3 regions of the Allobosea sp. BIWAKO-01 genome follow, and region 1 is predicted to be linked to each of the others. Evidence: predicted binding sites of a transcription regulator. Region 1 holds the regulator's gene; each other region holds the start of a gene.
The links. Region 1 encodes LexA, which represses DNA repair genes until DNA is damaged. Its sites were predicted from a motif close to TGTTCNNNNTGTGTTCNG; they were not measured.

Region 1 (5,988 bases):
GCTGCCATCTTCGCCGGCTTTGGTGCCGCGGCCTGGCGCACGGCGACAATCGCAGGACCGATGCTCGATCGAACGCGCGTGGGACAACTCACCGGCTTTGTCGAATCGGTCGAGGCGCGTGACGCTGGCGCGCGCCTCGTGATCCTGGTGACCAGCATTGCCGGGGTGGAGCCTGAACGCCTGCCACGGCGGGTTCGGGTCAACGTCAAGGGCGGATCGGTTTCGCCGGGCGATCACATCGTCGCCCTCGCGCGCCTCCTGCCGCCGCCCGGTCCGGTGCGGCCAGGCGGCTACGATTTCGGGCGCGACGCCTTCTTCCGAGGGCTTGGGGCGGTCGGGACCATTCCCGGAAAGATCACGCTCGCCCCACCACCCTCGCAGCCACCGCTCGAGCTTCAGATTCGCGCGATGGTCGACCGGGCGCGCAATGCCCTGACGGAGCGTATCGCCGGGATCGGGGGAGGGCAGGCAGGCGCGATGGCGGCGTCGCTGGTTACCGGCAAGCGCGGCCTCATCACTGAGGCGACCAATATCGACCTGCGTGCAGCCGGCATCTATCACATCATCTCGATTTCGGGCCTTCACATGGTGCTGGCCTCCGCCACGATCTTCGGCCTGGTCCGTGGCCTGCTGGCGCTATCGCAAACGCTGGCATTGCGCTGGCCCGTAAAGAAGCTCGCTGCCCTGGCCGCGATGCTCGGCGCCACGGCCTATTGCATTTTCTCTGGAGCCGAAGTCGCGACGGTGCGCTCTCTGATCATGACCTTGGTCATGCTCGGTGCGATCCTCGTCGATCGCCCGGCGCTCAGCATGCGCAATCTGGAGCTCGCTGCGATGATCGTCCTGCTGCGCGAGCCTGACGCGCTGCTTGGCCCGAGTTTCCAGATGTCCTTTGGTGCTGTCGCGGCGCTGATCGCCTTTGCCGAGCGCTGGGAGGATCGCGGCCACTCCGAGGCGCCGGCGAACCTGCCTTGGCCGCTACGGCCAATCTGGGTCGCGGTGGTCGGCCTCACGGTCACGACCGTGTTGGCGACGGTCGCAACCGCACCTTTTGGTGCCTATCACTTCCAGACCTTCAACCCCTTCGGCCTGCTCGGCAATGCGCTCGCCTTGCCCTTCGTTTCCCTGATCGTCATGCCTGCGGCGGTCTTCGGCGTACTCGCCTATCCCTTCGGCCTGGATTGGCCGGCTTGGGCGCTTATGGGAGTCGCTTCGGACTATGTGCTGCAATCCGCGCGCTGGGTTGCGGGATTCGACCACTCCGCAGTGATCATTCCTGCGTTCGGGACGGCGGCGCTCGCATGCTTTGCCGCCGCGCTTCTCTGGATCACGCTCTGGACGACACCGCTACGCTTCCTGGCCGTCGCCCCCTGATCGCGGGACTGGTCGTGGCGGCGAAGCCCGACAGGCCCGACATCCTGATCGAACGCGATGGTTCCGGGATCCTGGTCCGCGGGGGCGATGGTCGCATGACCTGGCGGGGCAACCGAGCCGCTTCGTGCTGCAACAATGGCTGAACGCAGATGGCGATAATCGCCGGCCTGACGACAACAGCCTGCGGGACGGCGCGGCCTGCGACACGTTGGGTTGTGTCGTCCGCAGCAAGGAAGGACGAAGCGTTGCCTTTGCACGTGATCGCCTGGCCATCGTCGAGGACTGCCGGCGCGCCGATCTCGTCATTACGCCGATTCCGTGGAACGCTCCGTGCGCTGCACGACTGATCGACCGCAGGGCATTGTCGCGCGATGGCGCGACCGCACTTGTCGGCCACAAGGGCGGCTGGCGCGCACATCTATCAGAGCAGGATGGTGTCGATCGTCCCTGGAGCCGCAAGCGGGAGCGGCCTGCAAGCACCCCGCCAGGGCCTTCGCCGGCTTTGCCGCTGGTGGCTGTCGAAGAGCACGAGCCGCTTCAGTAGCGCCGCATCAGGTTGACCAGGCGGCCTTGAATCTTGACGCGGTCCGGTCCCAGCACCCTTGTCTCATAGGCAGGATTGGCAGCTTCGAGAGCGATCGAGGAGCCGCGCTTGCGCAGCCGCTTCAGCGTCGCTTCCTCGTCATCGATCAGGGCCACTACGATATCGCCGGTATTGGCCGTGTCCTGACGTTTGATCACCACGGTATCGCCGTCGAGAATGCCGGCTTCCACCATCGAGTCGCCGCGCACCTCGAGAGCAAAATGTTCGCCGGGGCCAAGCATGTCAGCAGGCAGGGCCACGCTATGGCTGCGGCTCTGGATGGCGGAAATCGGCGTACCGGCGGCAATCCGCCCCATGACCGGAATCGCGACTGTGGAGCGCACATCCTCGTCCGGGGGCGGTGCGATCGGCCGGACCTTGCCAAGGCCACCCTGGACGACGGAGGGGTTGAACCGCCCGCGCGTCGCCTGAGGGCCGCCAGCCCCCTCGGGCAGCTTGATGATCTCGAGCGCCCGGGCCCGATTAGGCAGGCGGCGAATGAAACCGCGCTCCTCCAGCGCCATGATCAGGCGATGAATACCGGACTTGGAGCGCAGATCGAGCGCGTCCTTCATCTCGTCGAAGGAGGGGGGGACCCCTGTCTCGCGCAGGCGTTCCTGGATGAAACGAAGCAGTTCGAACTGTTTGCGTGTCAGCATGGTCCCCGCCGGCGCTCTTTGCACGGAATCGAAACAAAGCACGAACACCATACAGGTTCGCGTTGTGTTCCGCAAGCGCCCTCAGCGCAGGCGGATGATCCGGCAGCCGTCGCCTTTGTTTGCCGGCGCAGCAAATGATTCGCGAATGAGCAGCGCATCGGCGCGGGCGAGAGTGGCCAGCATGGATGAATCCTGCTTGGCGAAGGGCGTTGCCAGCCATCCCTCCGGGGTGAGGATCAGTTCCGACCTCATATAGTCCTGCCGTTCATCATTTGCCGGCAAATCTCTGCCGACGATTGCGGGCTCACTCAGATCGCGCTCAGGTTCCGGCACGCCGAGGAGGGCCCTGAGCAGCGGAACGACGAAGAGATGCCCGCAGACGATGGACGAGACGGGGTTTCCGGGCAGGCCGAGCGCGACCATACGGCCGAGGCGGCCCATCATCATCGGCTTGCCCGGCCGCATGGCGATTTTCCAGAAGCCGAGCGCCATGCCTTGCCCAATCAACGCTGCCTGGACGAGATCGTGCTCACCTACCGAGGCCCCTCCCAGGGTGATCAGCACATCGGCATCGGCCTTCCGTGCCTGGCCGATCTTGTCGGCGAGGTCGGCATGATCATCGCGGGCGATCCCGAGATCGAGCGCTGTGCCCCCGGCCTGCTCGACCAGCGCGGCGAGCGCAAAACTGTTGGACGCGACGATCTGGTCGGGGCCAACCGGCTCGCCCGGCTGGACCAGCTCGTCGCCGGTCGCGAGGATTGCGACCAGTGGCCTGCGACGCACAGTGAGCGTGGGGTGGCCCATGGCTGCAGCGAGGCCGAGGCTCGCACTTTCGAGTCGGCTGCCGGCGAGAAGCAACACCTCGCCCTCGGAGAAGTCCAATCCTGCCTGACGAACGAACTTGCCGCGCTCGGCGCCCTCGCGCACGCGGATCGTCGTGCCGCCGACGCCGTCCGCGTTCTCCTGAATCAGGATCGTATCGGCGCCCTCCGGAATTGGAGCACCGGTGAAGATGCGAACAGCCTCATTGGAGCGGACCATCCCTGAGAAGGAGCGACCGGCAGCCGATTCGCCGATGACACGCAATTCATTTGCCGGCGCAGTATCTTCGGCGCGAACGGCGTATCCATCCATTGCTGAGTTGGCAAAGGGGGGGTGGGTCCGAAGCGCCTGCAGGTCGGCGGCGAGCACGCGCCCTACGCAATGTGCGAGTGGCAGAGTTTCTGCTGGTGTCGGTGCCGGAACGCTGTCGATAAGCGCTTTCAGGGCGACGGGGACGGGCGTGAGGCTCATCGCGCAGTTTCCGGGAGATCGAAGGTGCCGGATTTGCCACCTGACTTGTGGACGAGCCTGATGCCCTCGATCCGCATCGCCCGGTCGACTGCCTTGACCATGTCGTAGACTGTGAGGCAAGCGACGCCAACAGCGGTCAACGCCTCCATCTCGACGCCGGTCTGTCCCTTCATCTTGACCTCGGCGCTCACGCGCACCCCCGGCAATGCCTCGTCCAAGGTGAGGTTGACGCTGATCTTGCTGATCAGCAGCGGGTGGCAGAGCGGGATCAGTTCATGCGTGCGCTTGGCAGCCATGATTCCAGCCAGGCGCGCTGTGCCAAGCACGTCGCCCTTCTTGGCATCGCCATCGCGCACGATCGCCAGGGTTGCTGGCTGCATGACGACGTAGCCCTCGGCGACAGCGATGCGCGAGGTCTCCTCCTTGTCGCCGACATCGACCATATGGGCCTGGCCGCTGGCGTCGAGATGGCTGAGCTTGCTCATGCTGCGCTGCGCGCAGAACCGGTCAGGAGATCACGGGTCGCAGCGGCGACATCGTCCTGCCGCATCAGGCTCTCGCCGACGAGGAAGGTGTCGACGCCGACGCGTTGCAACCGAGCGACGTCGGCATGGCTGAAGATGCCGCTCTCGCCAACGATGATGCGGTCCGCGGGGACGCGCGGTGCGAGTCTCTCGGTGACGGCGAGGTCGACGGCAAAGCTGCGCAGGTCGCGATTGTTGATGCCGAGCAAGCGGCTGTCGAGCTCGAGGGCGCGATCGAGCTCGGCTTCGTTGTGAACCTCGACCAGCACGTCGATGCCGAGTGACTTTGCCGTCTCGTTCAGCGCGCGGGCTGTCCCGTCATCGACGCCAGCCATGATGATCAGGATACAGTCGGCGCCCCAGGCGCGAGCCTCGAAGACCTGATAGGGGTCATACAGGAAATCCTTGCGCAGGGCGGGCAGGCCGCTCGCCGCACGCGCCTGCTGCAGGAATTCCGGCTGTCCCTGGAAAGAGGGGGCATCGGTCAGCACGGACAGGCAGGCCGCGCCGCCATCGGCATAGGCGCGTGCCAGCGATGGCGGGTCGAAATCGGCGCGGATCAGCCCCTTGGATGGGCTGGCCTTCTTGATCTCGGCGATCAATGCAGGCTTGCCGGCCGCGTGTTTCGCGGCAAGCGCGGCCGTGAAGCCACGCACGGGGTCGGCAGCCAGGGCGCGCTGCTCGATCTCCGCCTGGGAAACCGCGGCCTTGGCAGCGGCGATCTCCTGGCGCTTATAGGTCTCGATGCGGGCGAGGATGTCGCTCATGACGTGCTCACGCGTTCGAGCTGGCGATGAGTGCGGTCAGCGTCGCCTTGGCCTTGCCGCTGTCAATCGCCGAGGTCGCGCGGGCGAGGCCATCGCGCAGATCACCGGCCTGACCCGCCACGACGAGCGCGGCGGCGGCATTGAAGGCGGCGATATCGCGGAAGGGCGTCATCTTGCCGTCGAGAACCGCGCGGAGCGCCTCGGCATTCTGCGCCGGTTCACCACCGCGCAGATCCTCGGGCTTTGCACGGGCCAGGCCGACATCGTCCGGGCTGATCGAGAAGCTCTCGATCTTGCCCTTGTCGAGCGCGACGACGCGGGTCGGCCCGGTGGTGGTGATCTCGTCAAGGCCGTCGGAGCCGTTCACGGCCCAGATGCGGTCGGAGCCCAGCGCAGATAGCACGCGCACCATCGGCTCGAGCCAGGTCTCTGAGAAGGCGCCGACGAGCTGCCTCTTGACGCCGGCCGGGTTGGAGAGCGGCCCGAGCAGGTTGAAGATGGTGCGGGTGCCGAGTTCTGTGCGCACCGGCGCCACATGCCGCATCGAGGCATGATGGGTCGGTGCGAACATGAAGCCGACGCCGGCCTCAGCGATGCAGCGCTCCGTGCCCGCGGGCTCGAGCCCGACCTTGACGCCGAGCGCGGTGAGCACGTCGGCCGCTCCGGAACGCGAAGAGGCAGCGCGATTGCCATGCTTGGCGACCGGCACGCCGCAGGACGCGGTGATGATCGCGGCCAGCGTCGAGACGTTATAGGAGCCCGAAGCGTCGCCGCCGGTTCCGACGATG
Region 2 (5,988 bases), 2.6 Mb from region 1:
AGACGCCGACACCGTCTCCGGTCTGCAACTCGCTGGCGATCTTGGGTGCGCGGAACCCGCCGTAGCTCTCGCCGACGAGGAATTTCGGCGAAGCGAGGCGCTCGTTCAGCCGCAGCCAGTTGGTGACGAAGCGTGAAAGCGACTTGTAGTCCCCCTCTACCGACCAGAGCAGCCCGCGCGCGTCGTCGGTGCCGGCGACGAAGCGGCTGAAACCCGTGCCCACAGGGTCGATGAAGACGAGATCGGTGAAGTCGAGCCAGGTATCGGCATTGTCGACGACGAGGGGCGGCATGGACGGTGCGTCGCCCTGTCGGCCGAAAGGCAGCCGCTTCGGCCCCATCAGGCCGAGATTGAGATAGGCCGAGGCGGCACCAGGTCCGCCATTGAAGGCAAATGTGACCGGACGCGACGAGGCGGGGACGCCCTGACCCCGGTCGAGGACATAGGCGATATAGGCTATTTCGGCGAGCTTGCGGCCGGACTGATCACTGACCGGCAGCGCGCCGGCCGTGGCCGTATAGCGCAGCGTACGACCGGGCAGGGTCAATTCGTGACGCGTGACGGAAGGCTGCGGCAGGGCCACGCCCTGGCCGGTGACGGCGCGTGAATCCTGTCGGCTGGCCGGCGCATCCGGTTGGGCCTGATCTCGCCGCGCTGGCGCAGTCTCCTGCGCACGCGCTTGATCCACAAAGACCAGGGGAGCCGAAGCGAAGAGTCCGGCGAGGGCAAGTGCTGCAAGCGCGCGAAATCTCATGAAGAGCCCCAATGACGGTCCCCGCGACCTTAAGCGGATACAGCCTGGAACTTGCCAAACATCGCATCACGAAGCCGTTAGCGTCCCGTGCTGAAGCTCCCAGCCAAAGACGCTCCGGCCACCATACTCCGCGGAGCGTAGTCTCTCCTGCGTGACGTACTCGTCCAGCGTCAGGCCGCTGACGACGCGTTCCAGACGCCGGCTTTCCCGGTCCAGCCGTGCGATGGCAGCGAGCTTGTCGTCCTGACCGAGCTTTGCCTGATCGATGGCGGATTTCAGCACCGCGATCGTCTGGTCGTAGACCTTGGTGGGCACGGCGAAGGGCTGTCTGTCCTTGCCGCCATGGGCGAGAGAGAAGCGCGCAGGATCGGCGAACCGGCACGGCGCGCCATGGATCACTTCCGCCACCATCGCAAGCGAACGGACCGTGCGGGCGCCGACGCCGGGCACGAGCAGCAATTCCGAGAAATCGGCGGGCGCGCTGTCGGCGGCTGCGGCGAGCGCACCGTGGAGCCGTCGCGCGATGACGTCCTTGGGCCTGACCTCGTGATGTGCCGGCATGACGAGATGAGGTAGGGAAAGCTGCGCCGGCGACAGGACCGGCGGCGCCCGGTCGCGCTCCAGCGCCGCAAATTCCCTCACGATCCCCGACGGTCCGATGTCGCGCAGCAGATCGATCTGGCCTTTGCGGGAGAGCGCGGCGCGCCTGTCGGTCAGGTTGATGATGCTGCCCTGGTTCTTGCCATCGATGGCGGCATGTGGCGCCTCGACGAAACTGCCCAGCCCTTCAGACTGCCAGTGATAGCGCCGGGCGAGGCCGCCATCGCCATTCATGCCCTGCTGCACCACGACCCAATGGCCGTCATTCCCGACAAAGAAGCCATGGAGATAAAGGTCGAAGCCGTCCTGCACGGCGGCACTGTCGACCTTGGCGACCAGCCGGCTCGCGGTGGCGAGCGCCTGTCCGTCGAACCCGACCCTCGCTCCAATCTGTTCGAGCTCGGCCGGTGTCTGGCGCGAATGGCTGCCCCGCCCGCCACAGACATGCAGGCCCAGCTCGCCCGACAGCGGGGTCAGCCCACGCTTGAGCGCGCCGATCACGCTGGTGGTGATACCCGACGAGTGCCAGTCCATTCCCATCACCGCCCCGAAGGACTGGAACCAGAATGGATGCGCCAACCGCCGCAGCAACTCGTCGCGGCCATAATGATGGATGATCGCCGCGCAGATGACCGCGCCCAGCTGCGTCATGCGCCGGCCGAGCCAGGCGGGCACGCGGCCATGGTGGAGCGGAAGGTCGGCGCTGCCGGATCGCCGGGTCATGCGATGTCTCGCGAACGAAAGAGGAACACTTGATATAGCCCCGCCGATCTCCGTCTTCTACAGAAATTGATCCTTGTCGAGGCGGCTGGTCCTGCCGCTCCCTCATCCCAAGCGTTTGGTCGGTCTCGCCGCGGCGGGATAAAGTTCCGACCTCGCCCCGATCATCGTCCCCATCGCTGCTGCCAGGCATTGGCCGCCAGGGCGCCGACGCACGCGATCAGGGGAGTTGGCACGCCCGTCCGGCGACCGAGTTCCGCAACAGCGCCCACAATCGCGCCAAGTTCCAGCGGGCGCCCCGCCTCCATGTCCTGCAGCATGGAGGTCTTCACACCGATCAATGTCGGAGGCAGTTCGAGGCGCGCCTCGAGCTCTGGCAGATTCTCGATTCCGAGCGCGGCGGCAACCGCGACGCATTCCGCCATGATCGACTTTGCGACGGCCCTGACCGCAGGATCTCCCACGATCTTGTCGACCGTCGCCCCCGTCACGGCCGAAAGCGGATTATAAGCTGCATTGCCGAGCAGCTTTTGCCAGACCTCAGTCCGGATATCCTCGGTCTGCTCGCTATCGACCCCGCCCGCTCTCAACAACGCGACGACGTCTGCCAGCCGGCTGTCGCGCGGCTTCAATGGCTCGCCGACAACAAGACGCTTTCTGCCGTTCCAGGCGATGACGTTCGGCGCGGGCCGGTTTGCACCGATATAGACGACGCAGCCGAGAACCTGATCGGCCGGAATGGAGGCCTCGATCGCACCGCTCGCATCGACTGATGCCAGCCTCCGGTCGCCGAACTGCGCTCCCAGACCTTGCAGATACCACCAGGGAATGCCGTTCAGCATCGGCAGAACGATCGTCGATGGCCCGATCAGTGGCCGGATTGAATCGAGACCGCTCGCCCAGTCATGAGCCTTGAACCCGACCAGAACGAGGTCCTGGACCCCCACGGAGATTGCATCGGTGGCGACCTGCGCCGCCACGGTTTCTGTCCCTGAGGGAGATTGGAGCGTCAGGCCCTCGGTTGCGAGCAGAGCAGCAGTCTCGGCACGCGCGATGATGACGGGCCGCTGACCCGCCTGGGTCATATGCCAGGCGACAACCCCGCCGATCGCTCCTGCTCCAACGATTGCTACGCGCATGTTTCCACTCACTGATGGACGATCGCCACGACTATAGGGGAGAGCGCTTGGTGCGAAAGCGCAGGGCCATCTTGGCGCGAATGTCCGGCGGACATGGTCGCCAAGTTTGCCGACATTCCGATGTTGGGCCTACTCAGCCATCTGGCGATGGAGGTCTATTGCGCATCGCGTGCGTCAAACAGGCGTTGCTCATGCCGCGAAGGCTCGTTTCGACCTCGTCGGCGAGGACCGAGGCCTTGAGTTGAGCCGCCGAACCGGCCGCCGGGGCCAAGCTGCCGAGGATGATGATCGCGGATGGCAGCCTGCGGCGCAGGCGCTTGATGGCGTATTTCATATGAGCGGAGCTCGTGCCGTCGAGATAGCAGAGGCAGATCAGGGCGGGTTGATCCGCTGCCAGCGCGGCGAGGTTATTCGTCGAGAGCGTGTCTGCAGGCAACACGCGGGCAGGGAGCCCATGCTTGCCGAGGATCTGAGCCAGCATCAGGGCGGCAGCTTCATCGAGCTCCGACTGGGCGGCGATGCAAACCACCCTGTCCTCGCCGCGGAAGGCCTCACCCAGGTCTTCGGATGTCAGAATCGGCAGGTCGGCCGAACTTTCGGCCTCGTCGGTTTCTGCGATCGCTGCTTCTGCCTCGGGGTCGTTGGTCGTTTCCCCGACTGCAGGATTGCGGTCATCATGGTCGGCGAGGTCATCGACGACTTCACGCACAGTTTCCAGGATGCGCGTCTGTCGTGTCGCATCAAGGACGCCGCGTGCCGCGTCGTTGGCTGCCAGCCGCAGACCTTCCAGGGCGACTTCGTCATAGTAGATGGAGAGGGAGCGCTCCTTGAGAACCTCTTCGGCCTTGTCCGCTGCCTCGGCGGGATCCCCGGCGAGCACGCGCTGGTAGAAGATCTCGGGAGCGGACAGTGCTGGCCGATCTCCCAGGAGGACATCGAGAAACTCGAGCCGTTCGACATGACGGCCCAGGACCACTAGGCAAACTGTCAGCGGGGTCGCAAGAACCAGCCCGATCGGCCCCCACAACCACGTCCAGAACGTGGCCGCAACGACGATCGCGACAGGCGAAAGGCCGGTCGAGCGGCCATAGACCAGCGGTTCGACAACATGCCCGGCGAGCGGCTCGGCAACCAGAAACAGCGCGGCGGTCCAGGCCAGCATGGTCCAGCCGGGATCGACGGATGCAGCGATCACCATTGGGAAAATCGCGGAGAGGATGGCGCCGAGATAAGGAATGAAGCGAAGGATCGCCGAGAGAATGCCCCAGAGCAGGGCGCTCGGGACGCCGATCATCCAGAGCCCGGTGCCGATCACGAGACCGAAGCCGGCGTTGAGGACGAGTTGGGTCAGGAATAGCCGGCTGAGGCGGCGCGCGGCGTCGTCGAATGCAGCCGTTGTCTTCTGGAGGTCATAGGTCCCCGTCAGCCGGATGAACCGGTTTCTCAGATCCTCGCGCTGCAGGAGGATGAAGACGACGAAGATCAGGACGATACCCGTGGTCGTGAGCGGGTGGATGAGAGGGGTTAGAAAGGCGCGCAGCGTCTCCAGGGCGCCGGGCTCCGGCTGGTGGACCTCGACGGGGATTGGCCGCGCGTCAGGGGGGCGGACCGGGGAATTCAAGGACGATCCCTCGTTCGCTTTTGGCCTATCGAGTTCCTTGCCCAGATCCTGCAGGACATCCGCGGCGCGCGAGAGGACACCGCTGCCCGGGCCGGCGCCCCGGAGCGAAGCAATCTTCTCCCGCATCGTGCTTTGATAGACCGGGAGCTCTCCGGCGAGCTGGGTTGCCTGATTGACCATGGCCACGGTCAAGGCGCCGAGCGCCGAGAAGGCGATGAGAACGACAGTGATGACGGCGAGCGAACGTGGAACCCGCAGTTTCTGGAGCCCTTTGACGAGCGGCGCGAGGACAAAACTGAACAGGATAGCGAGGGCGATTGGAACGAAGACATCGCGCCCGAGATAGAGCGCAGTCACGATCAAGGCCCCAATGGCGACATTGCCAAGGCCACCATCGATCGCCCGGGCGGGCGCGAGAGCGGCGACGGGACGCATAAGTTGATGCTCGTCAGCCACGGTTCGTCCACTCACCGCGAAAGAGGGGGTACGCTTGATGGTCACCGGTGCTGAACGGGAGATCGCACCCGATGTTCCAAGGCTTTGCCGTCGCACCCCGCCTCTCAGTGTTCGAGAACGATCCGGATATGCTGAAGCCCGTCCCGGCGTGAGACGGCGCAGGACTGGTGCCTGCAGGCGGATGGCCGCGTTTCGCTAACGAATCAGGGGGCTTTGTCCGTCGCGTGGCGGGATTTGGATGATCGCGTACGGTCCTTGCCGAGACCGGTTGCTTCGAGAAGCCCCTTCCGCTTGGCGTCGTAATAATACCCGTTCCGATAGTAGCGGTCGGCACGGGCCTGGTCGCGATCGGCCACGAGCCAGGCTCCCCGCAGGTATTTGATCCCGTAGGTGAGATTGACTTCGGGATCGAGCAACCCCGCCGCTGGGCCAGCATAACCCATGCTCCGCGCCGTCGCGTGCTTGATCTGCATCAGGCCCAAATGGCCATTCTTCTGGGCAGTCGGGCGATAGTTGCTTTCGCGCTTGACGATTCGACGGACCCAATCCGCAGGGAGTTCGTAACGCGCGGAATGTCGTTCGATGAGCCGGTCGATTCCTGCCCGGTCCGAGGCTGGCTGCGGGTCAACGGGCTGTTCGCCGGAGTAAGCGAGCGGTTGCGCCACCTCCATGGAGGCTTCGTCGGTGACGGTGCATCC
Region 3 (5,988 bases), 570 kb from region 1:
CGCGCCTTCGCCTCGGGCAGACCGGCGAACCATTCGCGCATCGGCGTGAAGGCGCCGGTATAGGTCGCCGGGTTGGAACGCGGGGTGCGGCCGATCGGCGATTGGTCGATGTCGATGACCTTGTCGAGATGCTCCATGCCCTCGATGCGATCATGCTGGGCGGGATGCTCGATCGAGCCGTTGAGCTTGCGGGCGACGGCCTTGTAGAGCGTGTCGATGACCAGCGTCGACTTGCCGCCGCCCGAGACGCCGGTGATGCAGGTGAAGAGCCCGAGCGGAATCTCGACCGAGACATCCTTGAGGTTGTTGCCCCTGGCGCCGACGATCTTGAGCGAGCGCCCCTTTTGTGGCTTGCGGCGCTTGGCCGGCACCGGCACCGAGAGCTCACCCGTGAGGTAGCGGCCGGTCAGCGAGTTCGGGTCGGCCAGGATCTGGTCCGGCGTGCCCTTCGAGACGATCTCGCCGCCATGGATGCCGGCTCCGGGGCCGACATCGACGACATAGTCGGCGGTCAGGATCGCGTCCTCGTCATGCTCGACGACGATCACGGTATTGCCGAGGTCGCGCAGGCGCCGCAGCGTCCCGAGCAGACGCTCATTGTCGCGTTGGTGCAGGCCGATCGAGGGTTCGTCCAGCACATAGAGGACGCCGGTGAGGCCCGAGCCGATCTGCGAAGCGAGGCGGATGCGCTGGCTCTCGCCGCCCGAGAGCGTGCCGGAGCCGCGCGCCAGCGTCAGATATTCCAGGCCGACATCGAGCAGGAAGGTCAGGCGGTCGCGGATCTCCTTGAGGATGCGTGTCGCGATCTCGGTCTGCTTCGGCGTGAGATGGCGCGGCAGATCGGAGACCCAGGCCAGCGCATCGCGAACCGAGAGGCGGGAGATCTCGCCGATATGGCTGCCGGCGATCTTCACCGCCAGCGCCTCGGGCTTCAGGCGAAAGCCGTTGCATGCGGCGCAAGGCGTCTCGGACATGAAGCGGCCGATTTCCTCGCGCGCCCAGTCGGATTCCGTCTCCTTCCAGCGCCGTTCCATGTTGGTGATGACGCCCTCGAAGGGCTTCTTCACCTCATAGGCGCGCAGACCGTCATTATAAGCGAACCGCACCGGCTCGGTGCCGGTGCCGAACAGGATGGCATCGTGCGCCTGCTTCGGCAGTTCGGACCAGGGCTTGGTCATCGAGAAGCCGAAATGCTTGGCGAGCGCGTCCAGTGTCTGGCCGTAATAGGGCGAGGTCGACTTGGCCCAGGGCGCGATCGCCCCCTTCTTCAGTGAGATGGAATTGTCGGGCACGATCAGATTGGCATCGATGCGCATCTCGTGGCCGAGACCATCGCAGGTCGGGCAGGCGCCGAACGGGTTGTTGAATGAAAAGAGCCTGGGCTCGATCTCGGGGATCGTGAAGCCGGAGACGGGGCAGGCGAATTTCGAGGAGAAGGTGATGCGCCTGGCCTCGCCGCTCTCCTCCTTCTCGTCGGCATATTCGAAGACCGCGATACCCTCGGCGAGCTCGAGCGCCTGTTCCAGCGAGTCGGACAGGCGTGCGGCGAGGTCGGGGCGTATGACGATACGGTCGACCACCACGTCGATGTCGTGCTTGAACTTCTTGTCGAGGGCGGGAGCGTCCGGGATCTCGTAGAATTGGCCGTCGATCTTGACGCGCTGGAAGCCGCGCTTCAGCCAGTCGGCCAGCTCCTTGCGGTATTCGCCCTTGCGACCGCGCACCACGGGCGCCAGCAGATAGCCGCGCGTCTTCTCCGGCAGCTCCAGCAGCCGGTCGACCATCTGGCTGACCGTCTGGCTCTCGATCGGCAGGCCCGTCGCCGGCGAGTAGGGGATGCCGGCACGTGCCCAGAGCAGGCGCATGTAGTCGTGGATCTCGGTGACGGTGCCGACTGTCGAGCGCGGGTTCTTCGAGGTCGTCTTCTGCTCGATCGAGATGGCCGGCGAGAGCCCGTCGATCTGGTCGACATCGGGCTTCTGCATCATCTCGAGGAACTGGCGGGCATAGGCCGAGAGGGACTCGACATAGCGGCGCTGGCCCTCGGCATAGATCGTGTCGAAGGCGAGCGAGGATTTGCCCGAGCCCGAAAGGCCGGTGAAGACCACGAGCTTGTCGCGCGGGATCGCCAGGTCGACGTTCTTGAGATTGTGCTCGCGCGCGCCGCGCACGGAAATCACGCGGGCATTCGGATCGGCCGCGCGGTTGCGGTCGAACATGTCCTCAAGCGTGGCGGCTTGTTCAGCCAAGGAGGTCTTGCGGGCCATCGGGGCGTCCGTTCGGGTAAGGCGTAGAGATAGGGCAAATGCCCGGCCATGCCAGCCTCACGGCGGTCTGGCAGGCATGAATATCACGCAGCGGGATAGGCTGCTGTCTTTCTCCTGACAATTCGCGTCAGGAGTAGGGCGTCCGGTTTGGGCGCCGTCCGCCGAGGCTCGTCCGACCTCCGGCGGCAGCCTTGCGAATCCTGATGAAGACAGGGGACAACTCTGCAAAACGGACTTGAACAAAGCAAGAACATTGTTGATAGTGACGTCCGCGGGCGCTAGGGTCCGGCTCCGGTCGTCGATCGGATTTGCAGATGTGCGCAGGAAATGGAGCCTCTCATGGCTGGTAGCGTCAACAAGGTCATTCTGGTCGGTAATCTCGGGCGCGACCCCGAGGTGCGCCGGCTCGGCAGCGGCGAGCCGGTCGTCAATCTGCGCATCGCCACGTCCGAGACCTGGCGCGACAAGCAGTCCGGTGAGCGCAAGGAAAAGACCGAGTGGCACTCGGTGGTGATCTTCAACGAGAATCTCGCCAAGGTCGCCGAGCAGTATCTGAAGAAGGGCTCGAAGGTTTACATCGAAGGCCAGCTCCAGACGCGCAAATGGCAGGATCAGTCCGGCGTCGAGAAGTACACGACCGAGATCGTGCTGCAGCGCTTCCGCGGCGAACTCACCATTCTCGACAGTCGCGGGCAAGGCGGTTCGGATGAGTATGGCGAGGGCGGCGGTTCGGTCGAGGACCGTTCGGGCGGCGGCGGCTCCTTCGGGCGCTCGAGCCCGATGGGCGGCGGTGGCGGTTCGCGTCAGCCGGCCATGTCCAGCGGCGGCGGCGGGCGGTCGTCGAGCAGCCATCTCGACGACGACATCCCGTTCTAGGGCAGGCGAGGGCGAACCGCGTTGCGGATCGCAATCTCCCCAGGATTAGAGGGCCGCTCCCGACCGTTCGGAGCGGCTTCTTTGTTGGTCGCTGAAGGACGGGGCGGGGCCCTCTATCATTGCAGGTGCGGTAAACGGCGCTCGTTGGCGAAGATCGCTATTCTCGGTGCGAGATTGCGCTGATTCGGCTTTGGTCAGCCGTCATAGGCCTTTTGAAGCGCAGCAATGTCGATCTTCTGCATCTGCATCATCGCCTGCATGGCACGGCCGGCCTTCTCCTGTTCAGGGCTGCTCAGCAGCGTGGGCAGTACTGACGGGATGACCTGCCAGGAGATTCCGAACCTGTCCTTCAGCCAGCCGCATTGCTGGATCTGTCCACCGTCGCCGAGCCTGTCCCAGTAGTAGTCGACCTCGTCCTGGGTTTCGCAGTTCACATAGAGCGAGATCGCCTCGGTGAACTTGAAACGCGGCCCGCCATTGAGCGCCGTGAATTCCAGGCCTTCGAGCTCGAAGGAGGCCGCCATGGGCGAGACGCCGCCGAGCTTCGAATTCCTGAAGACGGAGGTGTAGAATTTTGCCGCCTCCTCAGCCTGGCCATCGAACCACAGGAACGGGGTAATCTTCTGCATGGTCGTCTCCTCCTCTTGGATGTGGGACAGGGGGGTGGTCGCCCGAATGCTGCGAGCGCCGGGCTTCCGGAGATGATCGGTGGAAGGGCTCAGGCGGCCTGCTGTCTCTCCGCGAACAGGGTGTCGAGCTTTCCGTAGCTCGCGGCGACGCCATCCTTCATGCCGCTCCTGAGCGCGCCGTCGCGAGCCTCGCGCGAGGAATAGAGCACAGTCAGGGCCAGTTCGGTCTTGCCCGCCTGCTCCGTCAGAACCAGCGTCGCTATCGCCTCTCCGCCGGTCCAGTCCTGGTCGAACAGTTCGGTCCGGACGATACGCTCAGGGCGCGCGATCTCGCGGTAGATGCCGCCCATTCCCATCACGGCGCCGTCCGGTCCGTGCCAGACATGGCGGAAGCTGCCGCCGACCCGAAAATCGACCTCGCAATGCTGCAGTGACCAGCCTGGAGGGCCGCTCAGCCACCTCTTCAGCAGCTCAGGCCGGTTCATGGCTTCGAAGACCAGCTCGCGCGGTGCGTCGAAGAGGCGGGTCATCAGGACCTCGCGGTCGCTGGGCGTGGAGACGGACAGATCGGCGGTCGTCATCATCGTCACTCTCCTTTGGGGTTCAGTCCTTTAGGGTTCATGGCGGATTGCCCAGTCTCGGCCTTCATCTCGTCGAGAAGGAGGTCGAGGCGCTGGAAGGTCGTCTCCCAGAACTGGCGGTAGCCTTCGAGCCAGCCATTTGCGTCGGCGAGGGCCTGGGGCTCGAGCCGGCAGGGGCGACGTTGCGCGTCCCGCCCGCGCGAAATCAGTCCAGCGCGCTCCAGCATCTTGAGATGCTTGGAGATGGCCGGCTGGCTCATCGCGAAGGGCTGGGCCAGCTCGGTCACCGAAGCCTCGCCCAGCGCGAGGCGTGCCAGGATCGCCCGCCGGGTCGGATCGGCCAGGGCGGCGAAGGTGGTGTCGAGCCGGCCGGATGGTGTCATTGAATTACCTAATGGTTATATAACGTAGTTGTTATTTAACGTGACGCGGCCGGTGTCAAGGCTGAGGGGCGGGCAGCCCGGCCCTTCCGATCGATCTGTCATGCGGAGCAGGCATCTCCGCCCCGGCGCGTGAAATCCTTGTGCGCAATGGGGGAACGGGCGTATGTGCAGCGCTCATGAGCAACACAGATCCCGCCGCCTCAGCCCTGTCCGTCTGGATCGCGCTGGAAAGCCCCACTCATCACGCTCCTGGCGTGAACGGCATGATGGACCTCGTCGCCAAGGAGGTCGAAGGCCTGCCGATCGCGGTCGAGCGCCTGCCGGGCCGCGACGGCCTCGGAGACAGCGTCATCCTGAGGGCCGGGCTCGACAATGGCGAGAAGGCCGTTTCGGTCATGTCGCATCTCGACACGGTCCATCCGGTCGGGACGAGTGCCAAGGATTTGCCTGTCCGGATCGAGGGCGACAGGCTCTATGGTCCTGGCGTCTATGATATGAAGGGCGGTGCCTGGCTCGCCCTGCAAGCCTTCAAGGATGTGGCCAAGGCGGGCTCGGCAAAGCGGCCGATGATCTTCCTGTTCACGCCCGACGAGGAGATCGGCTCGCCGACCACCCGTTCGGTGATCGAGGAAATCGGGCGTCAGTCGGCGGCGGTGCTGGTCACCGAACCCGCGCGCGAAGGCGGCCGCATCGTCACAGCCCGCAAGGGGGTCGGCCGCTTCGACGTCAGGCTGGAAGGCCGCCCGGCGCATTCGGGCTCACGCCATGCTGACGGACGCAGCGCCATCCGCGAGGCGGCGCATCAGATCCTCGCCATCGAGGGTATGACGGACTATGCGCGCGGCATCACTACGTCGGTTGCCTTGATCGGCGGCGGCACGGCGGCGAATGTGATTCCGCAGCATGCGTGGTTCAGCGTCGATGTGCGCGTCACCACGCTTGCCGACGGTCAGATGATGGAGAACCGCATCCTTGGGCTCGCGCCCCGCGATCCCGATGTGAAGATCACGGTGACGGGCGGCATGAACAGGCCGCCCTATGAGAAGTCGAGCACGGTTGCAGAGTTGTTCGAGACAGCGCGCGGCGTGGCGGCGAAGGTCGGCTTCGATCTTCAGGACTGTCCGATGACCGGTGGTGGTTCCGACGGCAATTTCACGGCGGCGCTCGGCGTGCCGACGCTGGATGGTCTCGGCATCGACGGCAATGGCGCCCATACGCTCGAGGAATACGCCCTGATTTCCTCGATTGCACC

Region 2: the regulator LexA is predicted to act here: its motif matches at 2,088-2,105, upstream of BIWAKO_RS11160 (DUF763 domain-containing protein).
Region 3: the regulator LexA is predicted to act here: its motif matches at 2,503-2,520, upstream of ssb (single-stranded DNA-binding protein).

The regions. Positions count from the first base shown of each region.
Region 1 covers NZ_BCQA01000001.1:5,035,968-5,041,955, forward strand. Annotated here, with positions in the region: gene BIWAKO_RS23615 (ComEC/Rec2 family competence protein) at 1-1,374, shown strand, start outside; gene BIWAKO_RS23620 (hypothetical protein) at 1,499-1,918, shown strand; gene lexA (transcriptional repressor LexA) at 1,912-2,616, opposite strand; gene BIWAKO_RS23630 (molybdopterin molybdotransferase MoeA) at 2,698-3,909, opposite strand; gene moaC (cyclic pyranopterin monophosphate synthase MoaC) at 3,906-4,394, opposite strand; gene trpC (indole-3-glycerol phosphate synthase TrpC) at 4,391-5,200, opposite strand; gene trpD (anthranilate phosphoribosyltransferase) at 5,208-5,988, opposite strand, start outside.
Region 2 covers NZ_BCQA01000001.1:2,422,993-2,428,980, forward strand. Annotated here, with positions in the region: gene BIWAKO_RS11155 (S10 family peptidase) at 1-754, opposite strand, end outside; gene BIWAKO_RS11160 (DUF763 domain-containing protein) at 821-2,077, opposite strand; gene BIWAKO_RS11165 (ketopantoate reductase family protein) at 2,239-3,213, opposite strand; gene BIWAKO_RS11170 (AI-2E family transporter) at 3,347-5,269, opposite strand; gene BIWAKO_RS11175 (lytic transglycosylase domain-containing protein) at 5,494-5,988, opposite strand, start outside.
Region 3 covers NZ_BCQA01000001.1:4,461,881-4,467,868, forward strand. Annotated here, with positions in the region: gene uvrA (excinuclease ABC subunit UvrA) at 1-2,219, opposite strand, end outside; gene ssb (single-stranded DNA-binding protein) at 2,607-3,143, shown strand; gene BIWAKO_RS20930 (VOC family protein) at 3,338-3,772, opposite strand; gene BIWAKO_RS20935 (SRPBCC family protein) at 3,862-4,356, opposite strand; gene BIWAKO_RS20940 (ArsR/SmtB family transcription factor) at 4,359-4,736, opposite strand; gene BIWAKO_RS20945 (M20 family metallopeptidase) at 4,913-5,988, shown strand, end outside.